DNA from 3 places in the Halomonas sp. C10-5 genome. Region 3 is predicted to be linked to each of the others. Evidence: predicted binding sites of a transcription regulator. Region 3 holds the regulator's gene; each other region holds the start of a gene.

Region 1 (4,101 bases), 380 kb from region 3:
GTGATCCCCGACCCCCGGTTGCGACGGCGCTTCGCAGCGGCGGCAAAGGGGCTGACGCCGGATGGCAACGTGCTGGGGCTGGTGGCCGCCGAGGCCGCCTACGCTCAGGGGGACCCCTGGCGGCAAGTGCTGCTCGAGGTGCTGCGTGACCACCGCCGCAGCCTGGTCGAGCGAGTGGCGTGCTGGCCCGGGGTTTCCATGAGTGCCCCGGAGTCCACCTACCTGGCCTGGCTCGACCTGCGCGAGGCGGGGCTCGGCGCATCACCCCAGCAAACGCTGCTGGAGCGAGCCGGGGTGGCGCTCTCCGATGGCGCCGACTTCGGCCACCCCAGCTTTGTTCGGCTCAACTTCGGGACTACCGCCACCCAGCTGGAAGAAGCCCTGTCGCGGCTGGATGGCGTGCTGACCGGCTGAACGCGATACGGCCGCCCGAGGGCGGCCGTATCGGAGGCATTAAAGCCCCGGCGCGGGCTCAGTAGAGCATGGCGAACAGCTTGCGGCGGTAGCTGACCGTGAGCGGGTGGTCGGCGCCCAGGGCATCGAAAACCCGCAGCAGGGCCTTGCGTGCAGCGTCATCGCCAAAGGCACGGTCGGCTTTCATCAATGCCAGGAGCCCCTCGAGACCCGGCTCATAGTCGCCATCGGCGACCCGGCGCAGGGCACGCAGGTACTGCGCCTCGCTGTCGTCGCGCTCACCCAGGGCGGCCAGCTCCTCGGCGGAGGGGGCTTCCTCGCCGAACTCGATGCTGGCGCGCACGCCGCGGGCCGGAGCAGCATCGCGCTCCTCTGGCGGCAGGTTGTCGAGCACGCTGCGAGCTTCCTCGGCGCGGCCTTCGACTACCAGGGTACGGGCCAGCTCCACCTGGTAGGGCGTGTGGTCCGGGTATTGCTGGCTGAGTTCCTGATAGATGGCACGGGCAGTGGCGGCATCCCCGGCGGTCAGTGCCTCGGCGGCCTGGTCCTCGGGGCTCGCCGGGGCGTCTTCCGGGGCGGGGAAGTAACGGCCCAGCCACTCGCGGATCTCTTTCTCGGGCAGCGCGCCCTGGAAGTGGTCGACCAGGCCGCCCTGGCTGACCAGCTTGACGTCGGGCACCGATCGCACGCCCAGCTGGGAAGCGATCTCCTGGTTCTCGTCGATGTTGAGCTTGGCCAGGAGGAAGGCGCCCTGGTATTCGCGGGCCAGCTTTTCCAGTACCGGCATCAGGTTCTTGCAAGGGCCGCACCAGGGGGCCCAGCAGTCGAGCAGCACCGGCAACTGCATGGAGAGTTCCAGCACCTGCTGGATGTTGCTGGCGTCGACGTCGATGATGACCTCGGGGGCCCCACCCGCCTCGGCCTGGGCAGGTTGCGACTGAGCCTCATGCGGGGCACTGGTGTCGGCAGTGAGCGGTTCACCGGTACGCGGATCGACGATGGACATGGTTGGGCTTCCCGAAAACGAATGGATTTACCTTCGAGATGCGGGTGAAGGCGGGCAGATTCAAGGGGGAGAGGCTCGTGCAGTGCGGATCGCGGGTCCTTAGGCGAGCGGGCATGAAAAAAGCCGACTTCCGGAGGAATCGACTTTACTTAGCTATTTGTTAGCGGGGACCGCTGGTTCTGAAACGTGAGGGAACCGATGGCCTTCGGAGTGTGAGCAAGAAAAAAGCCGACTCCCGGAGGAATCGGCTTTCTTCGATATTTGGTAGCGGGGACCGGATTTGAACCGATGACCTTCGGGTTATGAGCCCGACGAGCTACCAGACTGCTCCACCCCGCATCAACGTGTTGCGTATTCTACACGGGATTCACCTTTAGTCAACCTTTGCTCTCAAACGCTCGTCCCTCATGCCCTCCTTGCGCCATACTGATCCTGGTTTGTCATCAAGGTGACAACTTGACCAAGAACAATGCGATGTTCGGCCGGCTGGGCCGGAGCGCAGTGTCATCATCATCAGGGAGGTACACATGGCCAATCAATCACGCGTCGCTTGGGTAACCGGTGGTACTGGCGGCATCGGTAGTGCGATCTGCCGTTCACTGGCCGCCGAGGGCTACAAGGTAGTAGCCGGTTATCATAACCCTGAGAAGGCCAAGGCCTGGCTCGAGGAGCAGAAGGCCGCCGGCTTCGACAATATCGACATTGCCGGGGTCGACCTGGTTGATTACGACGCCTGTGTGAAGGGCGTCAAGGAGATCGAGGAGAAGCACGGGCCGATCGCCGTGCTGGTCAACTGTGCCGGTATCACCCGTGATGGCACCATGAAGAAGATGAGCCCCGAGCAGTGGCACGAGGTCATCGACACCAACCTGAACAGTGTCTTCAACACCTGCCGCAGCGTGATCGAGAGCATGCTCGAGCAGCAGTACGGCCGGATCATCAACATCTCCTCGATCAACGGCCGCAAGGGCCAGTTCGGGCAGGTGAACTACGCAGCCGCCAAGGCGGGCATGCACGGCCTGACCATGTCCCTGGCCCAGGAGACTGCCACCAAGGGCATTACCGTCAACACCGTGTCGCCGGGCTATATCGCCACCGACATGATCATGAACATTCCCGAGAAGGTGCGCGAGTCGATCCGTGAAACCATCCCGGTGAAGCGTTACGGCAAGCCCGAGGAGATCGGTCGCCTGGTGGCCTATCTGGCCGACGAGGAGTCCGGCTTCATCACCGGTGCCAACATCGATATCAACGGCGGCCAGTTCATGGGCTGATCCCGGTTGTCGCCTCGCCGTTCGGCGGAGCAACACGACGCAGGAGCGCGGGGAGGAACCTCGCGCTCCTGCGTCGTTTCGGGGCTCGGATGCCGGGCTTCAGGGGGGTGGAAGGCGCGACAGCCGCTCCAGCAGATGGTCCAGCTCGCCCACCTCGCGTTCCCACAGCTCGGGCGGTACCGGGCCGATGGCCAGCAGCTCAACCAGCACGCCGCGCACCTCCTTGGCTCGGGAGCGCTCGCGTCCCAGATTGTCGTTGAGGCGTTCGACCTGTATCGCCAGGCGCAGTGGGTCGTCGCGGTGGCTGACGCTACCCTCGGCCAGCAGCGAGAGGTGTACCCGGACGCGAGCGAGGCGCTCTTCGACGGTGTCGGTCGCGGCGCCCTCCTGCCGGGCGGCGTTGCGCCTGAAGTGGGCGCTGCGCAGGTCTTCAGAGAGCGCCGGACTCTCCGCGAGCGGCACCTCGCGCGGCTCGTTGCCGGCCAGGCTCTCGGCGTCCGCCGCCAAGTGAGCCTCGAGCAGGGGGCGCACTGCCTGCCAGGTGTCCACCTGGTCGGCCACCGCCAGCCGCTCGAGGCGCTCGCGCCGGGCGCGCACGATGCCGGACCAGCGTCGGCGCATGCCTTCGCTGCGGCGTCCGCCGGGAAGCGGCTCCAGCGCGGCGGCCTCGTCGATGGCCCGGGCCAGCACCTCGGCGTCTTCCGGTCGGGTGGGCTGCCAGCCATCCATGCGGTCGACAAGCGCCTGCATGGTGTCAAGGCGCTCCCTGTCGCGGCGCACGCGGTCATCCCGAGCCGCCTCGCGGCTGGCGAAGATGGTGTCACACAGGCCACGGAACTCGCGCCATAGCGCCTGCTCCTCACCCTTGGGGGCTCGGCCCAGTTCTCGCCAGCGACGCTGCAGCGTCTTGGCCTGCTCGGCACGCCTGGTCGCCGGCATCTCCTCTGCCGACAGCTGGCGTGCCTCCTCGACCAGCTCGCGCTTGGCCTCGGCGATGTCCCGGGCGCGCTGATCGATCAGTGCCTGGAGCCGGTGGCGGATGGCGCCGAAGCGGCGTCCGATGGCCTCCGCCTGGTCGCGGGGCACCGGCGACGCCCGGCGCCACTGGTCCCGGGCGCGATCGCGGATCTCGCGCAGGGCGTCCGGGTCGGCTTGCTGTGCGGGATGGTCGAGGAGTGTCTCGAGCTGTTCGCATAGGGCGATACGCGTCGCCAGGTTGTTGTCGCGCTCGGCGTCCAGGCGTGCCCGCCAGCCCGCCAGGCGCTCGTGGATGCGATCCGAGGCGGCGCGGAAGCGGGCCGACTGTTCGCGGTTGGCGGCGGCGTCGCCCAGTGACTTCCACTCCTTGACCAGCTGACGGTGGCGGCGATCCAGGGCGGCCTCCACGCTGGCCTCGTCGTCGGCCAG
Region 2 (4,101 bases), 140 kb from region 3:
GGATCTCGCGCTGAGCCTCGGTCTCGCCGTAGGCGTAGAAGAACTCACGGAGCTCCGCCTTCAGCTCTTCCGGAAGGTTCGTACGCCAGACCAGTGGATCGGAAGGGATCAGCGGCGACTTCCAGATCACCTTGAGCTGCTCGGCCTTCTCAGGGTTAGTGATTTCTAGACGCTCCATACCTTCGGTGTTGAAGGTGGCCACATCGACCTGCTGATTGGCCACGGACAGCGCGTTGGTCTCATGGCTGGAATTCATGGTGCGCTTGAAGGCGGTGGAGGCATCGACGCCGTTCTTCGCGAAGACGTAGTAGCTCGGCACCAGATAACCGGAGGTGGAGTTGGGGTCGCCATTGCCGAAGATCAGCTCGTCAGCACGGCTCAGCATGTCCTCTACACTTTCCACGTCACTGTCGCGGTGAGTGATCAGCAGGCTCCAGTAACCCGGCGAGCCATCGGCAGCCACGGTCTGGGCGAAGATCTCGCCGCCGGCGCGGTCCACGGCTTCCATGGCAGACTTATTGCCGTACCAGGCCAGGTCGACCTTGTCGAAGCGCATGGCCTGGATAACGGCGGCGTAGTCGGTGGCGAAGAAGGGCTTAATCTCACGGCCAAGTTCGCGGGACATGTCATCCAGGAAGGGTTGCCACTGATCAGCCTGGTTCTGGCTGGACTCGGTGGAGATGATGCCGAAGTTGAGAGTCTCGGCGGCCAGGGTCAGCTGGCTGGCGAACAGGCTGGCGCCGGCGACCAGCGGCAGTGCGAAACGACGAAACGGGAAGCGGGACATGGACAGGTCTCCTTGGGATGTCGAGTTAGCGTCAAGTGGGTGGACTGGGTGTTACCCCAAAGCACCGATGGCATTGCCGATGTCTTGGGGAGCCGGCTTGGCACGCAGCTCATCCAGGCCGGCATTGGCATAAAGCGCCTCGAGGCGAGCATCGGTAAGGTCGCTGGTGGGACCGTCGAAGTAGAGGCGGCCCTCCTTCAGCGCGATGGTTCGCGGGCAGAAGCGGCGAGCCACTTCCACCTGATGCAGGGTGACCAGCACAGTGCGACCGTCCTCGGCGTTGATACGGGCCAGGATCTCCATCACTTCACGGGAGCTACGCGGGTCCAGTGAGGCAATGGGCTCATCGGCGAGGATGATGTCCGCGTCCTGCATGAGGACGCGGGCGATGGCCACACGCTGCATCTGGCCGCCGGAAAGGGTATTGGCGCGCTGATGGGCCAGGGAATCGATGCCGACGCGGGCCAGTGCCCGCAGAGCCTGATCGGTTTCCTCGGCGGTGAAGCGACCCAGCAAGGAGCGGCCACGCGGCATGCTGCCCAGACGGCCGATCAGCACATTGGTAAGCACGCTCAGACGGCCGACGAGGTTGAACTGCTGGAAGATGTAACCGGTACGGCAGCGCTCGGCGCGGGTGCGGCGAGTGAGGCGGCCAGCGCTCTGGATGTCGCGACCGAGTACCTCGATGCGGCTGTGGCTATCACGGTTGGCGCGGGTGAGCCCGGCCATGTGGCGCATCAAGGTGGACTTGCCGGAGCCCGACGGGCCCACCAGGGCAACCATTTCGCCGGGAGATACGGAAAAGCCGACCTCGCGAAGAACCGGGTGCTGGCCGAAGGTCTTGCTGACCCGATCGACCAGGATGCTGTGAATCGACATGACGCCTCTCCTCTTGGGAATGGCATCAGTGTCGCGGTGTCAGGTTAACGGCAGTTGTCTAGACAATGATGATCTCGTGACAGTGCGTCACCGTCGACGGGGGGAGACTCACTAAGAAAAGAAGAGCAGCTTGGAAGAATCAATGAGTTAGAGAAGGAGGGTCATGGAACCGTAATTACAATGACGGCAAAGTGTCACGGAAGACAGTATTCAAGAGCAGGTGGCACTGAATCACTCGCCATCTGGTAGATGGGAGGTCGTAAAGTAGAATCTTGAGCAGTAGGCCAGACCCCGAGCCGAGCTCCAGCTAAATTCATCATAACCAAGATTATGTGGAAATTTGGGCACTGACTTTTGATAAAGAATAAAAAAACCCGAACCTAACTGGCATTGCCAGCTGGTCCGGGTTTTTCAGTTTTAAAGGACCGAAGTGGCCGCTAATTTATCACCAAGCACTGGCTGAAATAAACTTCTATTGAAAACTAGATATTTGTCACACCAGGAACGTAGGTACGCCGTTCAAGAAGGCCAAGCAGACTCGCGACGGTTGAGGTTAGAACAAGGTAAATAATTCCCGCCCACAGGAAAACCAGGAAGAAATCTAATGTGCGCGAGCCGACATCCGAGGCAATGGAGGTAATTTCCACAACACCGATAGTATAGGCGATTGAAGTAAACTTCAGCTCGATGATTGCCTCATTCGACCATTGCGGAATTACACGTCTCAATGCCTGAGGGAGCATGATATGGCGAATTGCTTGCCATTGGGTCATGCCACATGCCCGCGCGGCTACTAGCTGCCCTTTGGGAACGGAGAGTACCGAGCCGCGGAAGTATTCCGCCTGATAGGCGGCACTATTCAAGGTGATTGCGATCACCGCCGCAGTGAAAGCATCAAAGACAATTCCGACATGCGGCAAGCCCAAGTAAATGAAAAACATCTGCACCAACATAGGCGTGCCACGAAACAGTTCCACATAGCAAGTACTAAGCCAGTAGAAGAGCCGGTTTCCATAGACCCTGGCCCAACAAAGCACCAGCCCCAGAAAGAAACCCAAGGTAATGGCTATCACCCATAGCGCCAAGGTCACCGGGACCCCCTTGAGAAGCTCAGGCAACCACTCGATACCAAACTCGATAAACTCTCTCATGGATCACCCATGCTCCGCGATGACATTGAGAAACGCCTTGGTGCGCTCATTGGCAGCAGAATTGAAGAGAACATCGGGCGTGCCCTGTTCGACGATGTGCCCCTTCTCCATAAAGATGATCTCGTCAGCAGCCTGGCGCGCAAAGCTCATCTCATGCGTCACCACGACCATGGTCATTCCCTCGGCAGCGAGCTGTTGCATGACCCTGACCACCTCCCCGGTCAGCTCGGGATCCAGAGCAGAGGTCGGCTCATCGAAGAGGAGAACGTCGGGATCCATAGCCAGAGCTCGGGCAATAGAAACCCGCTGCTGCTGGCCACCGGAAAGTTCAGCTGGATAGGCAGCCGCCTTATCACCAAGCCCAACCCTCTCAAGCTCACGAAGTGCTCGTTGAGTCGCGGTATCCTTGTCGACACCACTCACCTTAATCTGGCAGATTCGTACATTGTCTAGCACTGTCAAATGCGTGAACAGATTGAAGTCTTGAAAGACAAAGCCCATGCGGGCGCGCATGTTATCTATGTTTTTATCTAGTACTTCTTCACCATTGAGGTAGATGCGCCCGGCGTCTGGAACGGTGAGATAATTGATACATCGTAGCAAGGTGCTTTTCCCTGAACCGGAGGGACCAATCAGCACCTTGGTTTCTCCCTTTTGCAACCCGAACCCGATACCTTTCAATACTTCAAGACCATCATAGGACTTTTTCACATCTTGCACGTCGAGGATAAGATTATCGGCCATTATTAACGGTCCTATCGGATTATTTTTCGAAGCCCGGCACGGCCAGCTTGCGTTCAAAGGCGTAAAGCAAGCTATTCCCTGTACGATTCAGGACAAAGTACATGAGGGCCACCACAGCAAATACTGTCAACACATTACCTTGCGTGCTGGTAATAATGTAGTGAGCTTGTCGAGTCAGCTCGACAACACCGATGACATAGGCAAGGGACGTTTCCTTTATCTCAGAGGAGAACTCGTTCGTCCATGGTCCAATGGCATGTCGAGCTGCCTGCGGAAAAATGATATGGCGTATTGCTTTGATTTTTGACATGCCCATCGCACGGGCAGCCATCATCTGGCCCGACGGCACTGACTGGAAAGCACTCCGGAAGATCTGTGATTGATAGGCTGCCGAGCGCAACCCCATGGCAAGAATGGCCGCACCAAACGCCGATATATCGAATACGCCTGATATTCCATAAAAAAATATAAACAACATGATAATAATCGGCACACCCCTGAAGACTCGCTCATAGAGCTTCAACGGCCACTGAACAAGAC
Region 3 (4,101 bases):
ACAGGGTGATGGCCTGCTTTCATTGGTCGTCGCTCTCGCAAGGAACTGCAATGCTTGATGCCTTCACGGCCCTGGCCCGTGGCACCCGTCTGGTCTACGGGGCCGGCCTGCGCCGCTACGTGTTTGCTCCCATCGTCGTGAACCTGCTGGTCTATGTCGCCATGCTGTGGTTCGTTCTGGCCAACTTCGGCAGCTGGCTGGATCACTGGATAGCCATGGTGCCCGGCTGGCTCGCCTGGCTGGAGTGGCTGATCTGGCCGCTGTTCGTGCTCAGCCTGGTGCTGGCGGTGTTCTTCACCTTCACCCTGGTGACCCATATCATCGCCGCGCCCTTCTACGGCTTCCTGGCCGAGAAGGTGGAGATCGCCGCCACCGGCAGGGCGCCCCTCGACGACCGTGGCCTGGCCAAGACCGCGGTGGATGCGCTGGGCCGCGAGATGGTCAAGCTCGCCTACATCCTGCCGCGCATGGCGGCGCTGTTCGTGATCAGCTGGATCCCGGTGGTCAACCTGGCAGCACCGCTGCTGTGGGCACTGTTCTCGGCCTGGATGATGGCGATCACCTACCTCGATTACCCCATGGACAACAACAAGGTGAGCTTCGCCGACATGCGGCGCCGCCTGAAGTCCCGCTGGTGGCCGACGCTGAGCTACGGTGGCGGCGTCACCCTGATTACCTGGCTGCCACTGGCCAACCTCTTCCTGCTGCCCGGGGCGGTGGCTGCTGGGGTGCTGATGTGGGATGGCCACTATCGCGACCTGCCGGCGCGCCGCGGCTGAGGCGTCAGCCGGCGTGGGTGCCGGTTGCCAGCCGGGTGGCGGGGAAGACGCAGCGGAAGGTGGCCCCCTGGTGGGGCAGGGAATCGATCTCCAGGCGGGCATCATGGCGCAGCAGCACATGCTTGACGATGGCCAGGCCTAGGCCGGTACCGCCGGTGGCCGCGCTGCGCCCCTTGTCGACCCGGTAGAAGCGCTCGGTAAGGCGCGGGATATGCACCGGATCGATGCCCTCGCCGTCGTCGATCACCTCCAGGCAGGCGCCGTGGTCGGGGCCTGGGCGCCAGCTCAGGGTGACATGGCTGCCTTCGGGGGTATAGCGCACGGCGTTGAAGGCCAGGTTGGAGAGGGCGCTGCGGACCTCCTGCTCGCTGCCCGTCAGGGCCCGTGGCTCCTTGAGCTCCACCGTGATGACATGGCGCCCGCCGGAGAGCGCCTCGGCGTCGCGTCTGACGCTCTCCAGCAGTGCGGCCATGTCCAGTGGTACATGGTCGGCGCCGCCGCGGTCGATCTCTAGCCGCGACAGCAGCAGCAGGTCCTGGACCAGGTTCTGCATGCGCGTGGTCTGCTCCTGCATGCTGGCGAGGCCGCGCCCCAGGCGGGGGGGTAGCAGCTCGGCCTGGTCGGCATAGGTCTCCAGGTAGCCGGCGAGCACCGTGAGCGGCGTGCGCAGCTCATGGGAGACGTTGGCCACGAAGTCGCGGCGCATCTCCTCCAGGCGGTGCAGGCGGGTGATGTCGCGGGCCATCAGCAGGCGCTCGTCGTCGCCGTAGAGGGTGATCTGGAATTGCAGGATCATGCGCTCGTCGATGGGCGAGGGCAGGGTCAGGGGTTCGCGGTAGTCGCGACGGTGGAAGTAGTCGACGAAGCGTGGGTCGCGCAGCAGGTTGGTGATGTGGTGACCGCGATCCAGCGCCGCCTTCAGACCGAGCATCTGTTCCGCGGCGCTGTTCCACCACTCCATGTCACCATGGCGGTCGAGCATCACCACGCTGTCGCGCATCGCCTCGGAAGATTCCTGGATACGCCGCAGGGTGCTGAGCAGCCGCCCCTGGGTGATGCGCTGGCCCTTCTGATAGCGGTAGAGGCGGTCCATCAGGTCGCCCCACAGCCCCGCGGCCGAGGGCGGCTCAGCCTGGGTATCATGGGTCAGCCAACGGTAGAGGCTGCGCAACTGATAGAGGTGGTAGCCGAGACACAGCGCGAGACCCAGGGCCAGGCCGACTCCCGGTGCGCCCAGCGGCCAGCCGGTCAACAGGCCCACTCCCGCCAGCAGGAGCAGGCGCCACAGCTCGCGCTTCCAGAGCCTCACATCAGGCCTTGGCAGAGAACCGGTAGCCGGTGCCGCGCACCGTCTGTACCAGATGCTGGTGGCGTTCGCCCAGCGCCTTGCGCAGGCGGCGGATATGCACGTCGACGGTACGCTCCTCGACGTAGACGTTACCGCCCCACACCTGGTCCAGCAGCTGGCTGCGGGTGTAGGCGCGCTCCTGGTGGGTCATGAAGAACTGCAGCAGGCGGTACTCGGTGGGGCCCATCTCCAGCCCCTGGCCGTCGGCGCTGACCCGGTGGCTGACCGGGTCGAGCAGCAGTCCCTCCACCTCCACCGGATCCTCGACGCCGCGCGGTGTGGCGCGGCGCAGCACGGCCTTGAGGCGCGCCACCAGCTCGCGGGGCGAGAAGGGCTTGGTGATGTAGTCATCGGCGCCGGACTCGAGCCCTTGGATCTTGTTGTCCTCCTCGCCCTTGGCGGTGAGCATGATGATCGGCAGCTCGGCAGTGGTCTCCTCGCGCTTGAGGCGCCTCGCCAGCTCGATGCCGCTGGTGCCGGGCATCATCCAGTCGAGCAGCAGCAGGTCGGGCTGGTGGTCCACCACCATGGCGTGGGCGGTCTGGGCGTTGTCCGCCTCGAGCACACGATAGTCGGCCATTTCCAGCGCCATCGCGATCATCTCGCGGATCGGCGCCTCATCATCGACGATCAGTACGGTCTTGGCGGTCATCCTGAAGCCTCGAGTCAATGACGGGTCGATGTCGATTGCACCACGCCATTATGACACTGGAGTGACAGCGCTGCCCTACTGGATGCCCGGCCACAGGCTTAGGGCGATGCCGGCGAACACCAGCAGCCCCGACCAGTAGTTGTTGAGAAAGGCCCGGAAGCAGGGCTCCCGCTCGCGCTCGCGGATCAGCCAGTGCTGCCAGGCGAAGGTGGCGGCCATGGCCGCCAGGCCCAGCCAGAAGAAGCCGCCCAGGTCGAGCCGTGCCCCGGCCCAGGCCAGCAGCGCCAGCGTCACCAGCTGCAGCAGGCCGATCATGAAGCGGTCGGCCCCGCCGAACAGTACCGCGGTGGACTTGATGCCGATCTTCAGGTCGTCGTCGCGGTCGACCATGGCGTACTGGGTGTCGTAGGCCACGGTCCATACCACATTGGCGGCGAACAGCAGCCACGCCTCGAAGGGCACCTGGCCGAGCACCGCACCGAAGGCCATGGGGATCGCCCAGGAGAAGGCGGCGCCCAGGAAGAGCTGGGGCAGGTGGGTGTAGCGCTTCATGAAGGGGTAGATGAAGGCCAGGACCAGGCCGCCGATCGACAGCAGGAACGTGAACAGGTTGGTGAACAGCACCACCACGAAGGCCGCGAGCACCAGCAGCAGGAACAGCGCCTGGGCCTCACCCTCGCTGATGCGGCCGGTGGCCAGGGGGCGATCCAGGGTACGCTTGACGTGGCCGTCGAAGTGGCGGTCGGCGTAGTCGTTGACCACGCAGCCGGCGGCACGCATCAGGTAGACGCCGGCGACGAAGATCAGCAGCAGGTGGCGCTCCGGCAGGCCCTCGGCGGCTACCCACAGTGCCCACAGGGTGGGCCACATCAGCAGCCAGGTACCGATGGGGCGGTCGAGGCGCATCAGACGCAGGAAGTCGGGTACCCGGGCTAGGCCCGTGGGGCGCATCAGGGAGCGGTCCATCTCTACCTCGTGGAAGTGGGCGGTTGGCCAAGAGCCTAGCGCGAAGGCAGGCCGAGGTCATCCGCCATGGCGTCGAGGAACCACTCCTGCACCAGCACCCGGAAGTCACCGTGGCGAAACACCGAGCGACGCCCCCAGGGCCCGCGGGACGGGTGGAAGCCGGCAGGGGCGCGGGTCACCTCGATCGCGTCGCGCTCGAGGTCCGGCTGGCGGAACAGCCAGCTGCCCAGAGAGCGTTCGCCGAGATGCTCCAGGTCATGGGCGGGCAGCCCCTCCAGAGGGGCCACCGAACGCGCCACCACCCAGGGGGATTCTCCCAGGCAGAGGGCTACCTCGCGCAGCCAGGCCGGGCGTCC

The links. The regulator PhoB, encoded in region 3, activates phosphate uptake and scavenging genes when phosphate is short. The targets are predictions, from matches to a motif close to TGTCATANNNNTGTCANA.
Region 1: a site for PhoB is predicted at 1,859-1,876, ahead of phbB (acetoacetyl-CoA reductase). Genes of this name have one in related genera too.
Region 2: a site for PhoB is predicted at 1,826-1,843, ahead of phnC (phosphonate ABC transporter ATP-binding protein). Genes of this name have one in related genera too.

Annotation. Positions count from the first base shown of each region.
Region 1 covers NZ_CP175665.1:3,015,950-3,020,050, reverse strand. Annotated here, with positions in the region: gene ACJ7IV_RS14070 (MalY/PatB family protein) at 1-414, shown strand, start outside; gene ACJ7IV_RS14065 (tetratricopeptide repeat protein) at 473-1,420, opposite strand; tRNA gene ACJ7IV_RS14060 (tRNA-Met) at 1,683-1,759, opposite strand; gene phbB (acetoacetyl-CoA reductase) at 1,948-2,694, shown strand; gene ACJ7IV_RS14050 (DUF349 domain-containing protein) at 2,794-4,101, opposite strand, start outside.
Region 2 covers NZ_CP175665.1:3,255,748-3,259,848, forward strand. Annotated here, with positions in the region: gene phnD (phosphonate ABC transporter substrate-binding protein) at 1-787, opposite strand, end outside; gene phnC (phosphonate ABC transporter ATP-binding protein) at 839-1,666, opposite strand; gene ACJ7IV_RS15285 (amino acid ABC transporter permease) at 2,149-2,817, opposite strand; gene ACJ7IV_RS15290 (amino acid ABC transporter ATP-binding protein) at 2,821-3,561, opposite strand; gene ACJ7IV_RS15295 (amino acid ABC transporter permease) at 3,581-4,101, opposite strand, start outside.
Region 3 covers NZ_CP175665.1:3,399,051-3,403,151, reverse strand. Annotated here, with positions in the region: gene cysZ (sulfate transporter CysZ) at 51-779, shown strand; gene phoR (phosphate regulon sensor histidine kinase PhoR) at 784-2,088, opposite strand; gene phoB (phosphate regulon transcriptional regulator PhoB) at 2,090-2,779, opposite strand; gene ubiA (4-hydroxybenzoate octaprenyltransferase) at 2,855-3,745, opposite strand; gene ACJ7IV_RS15990 (chorismate--pyruvate lyase family protein) at 3,781-4,101, opposite strand, start outside.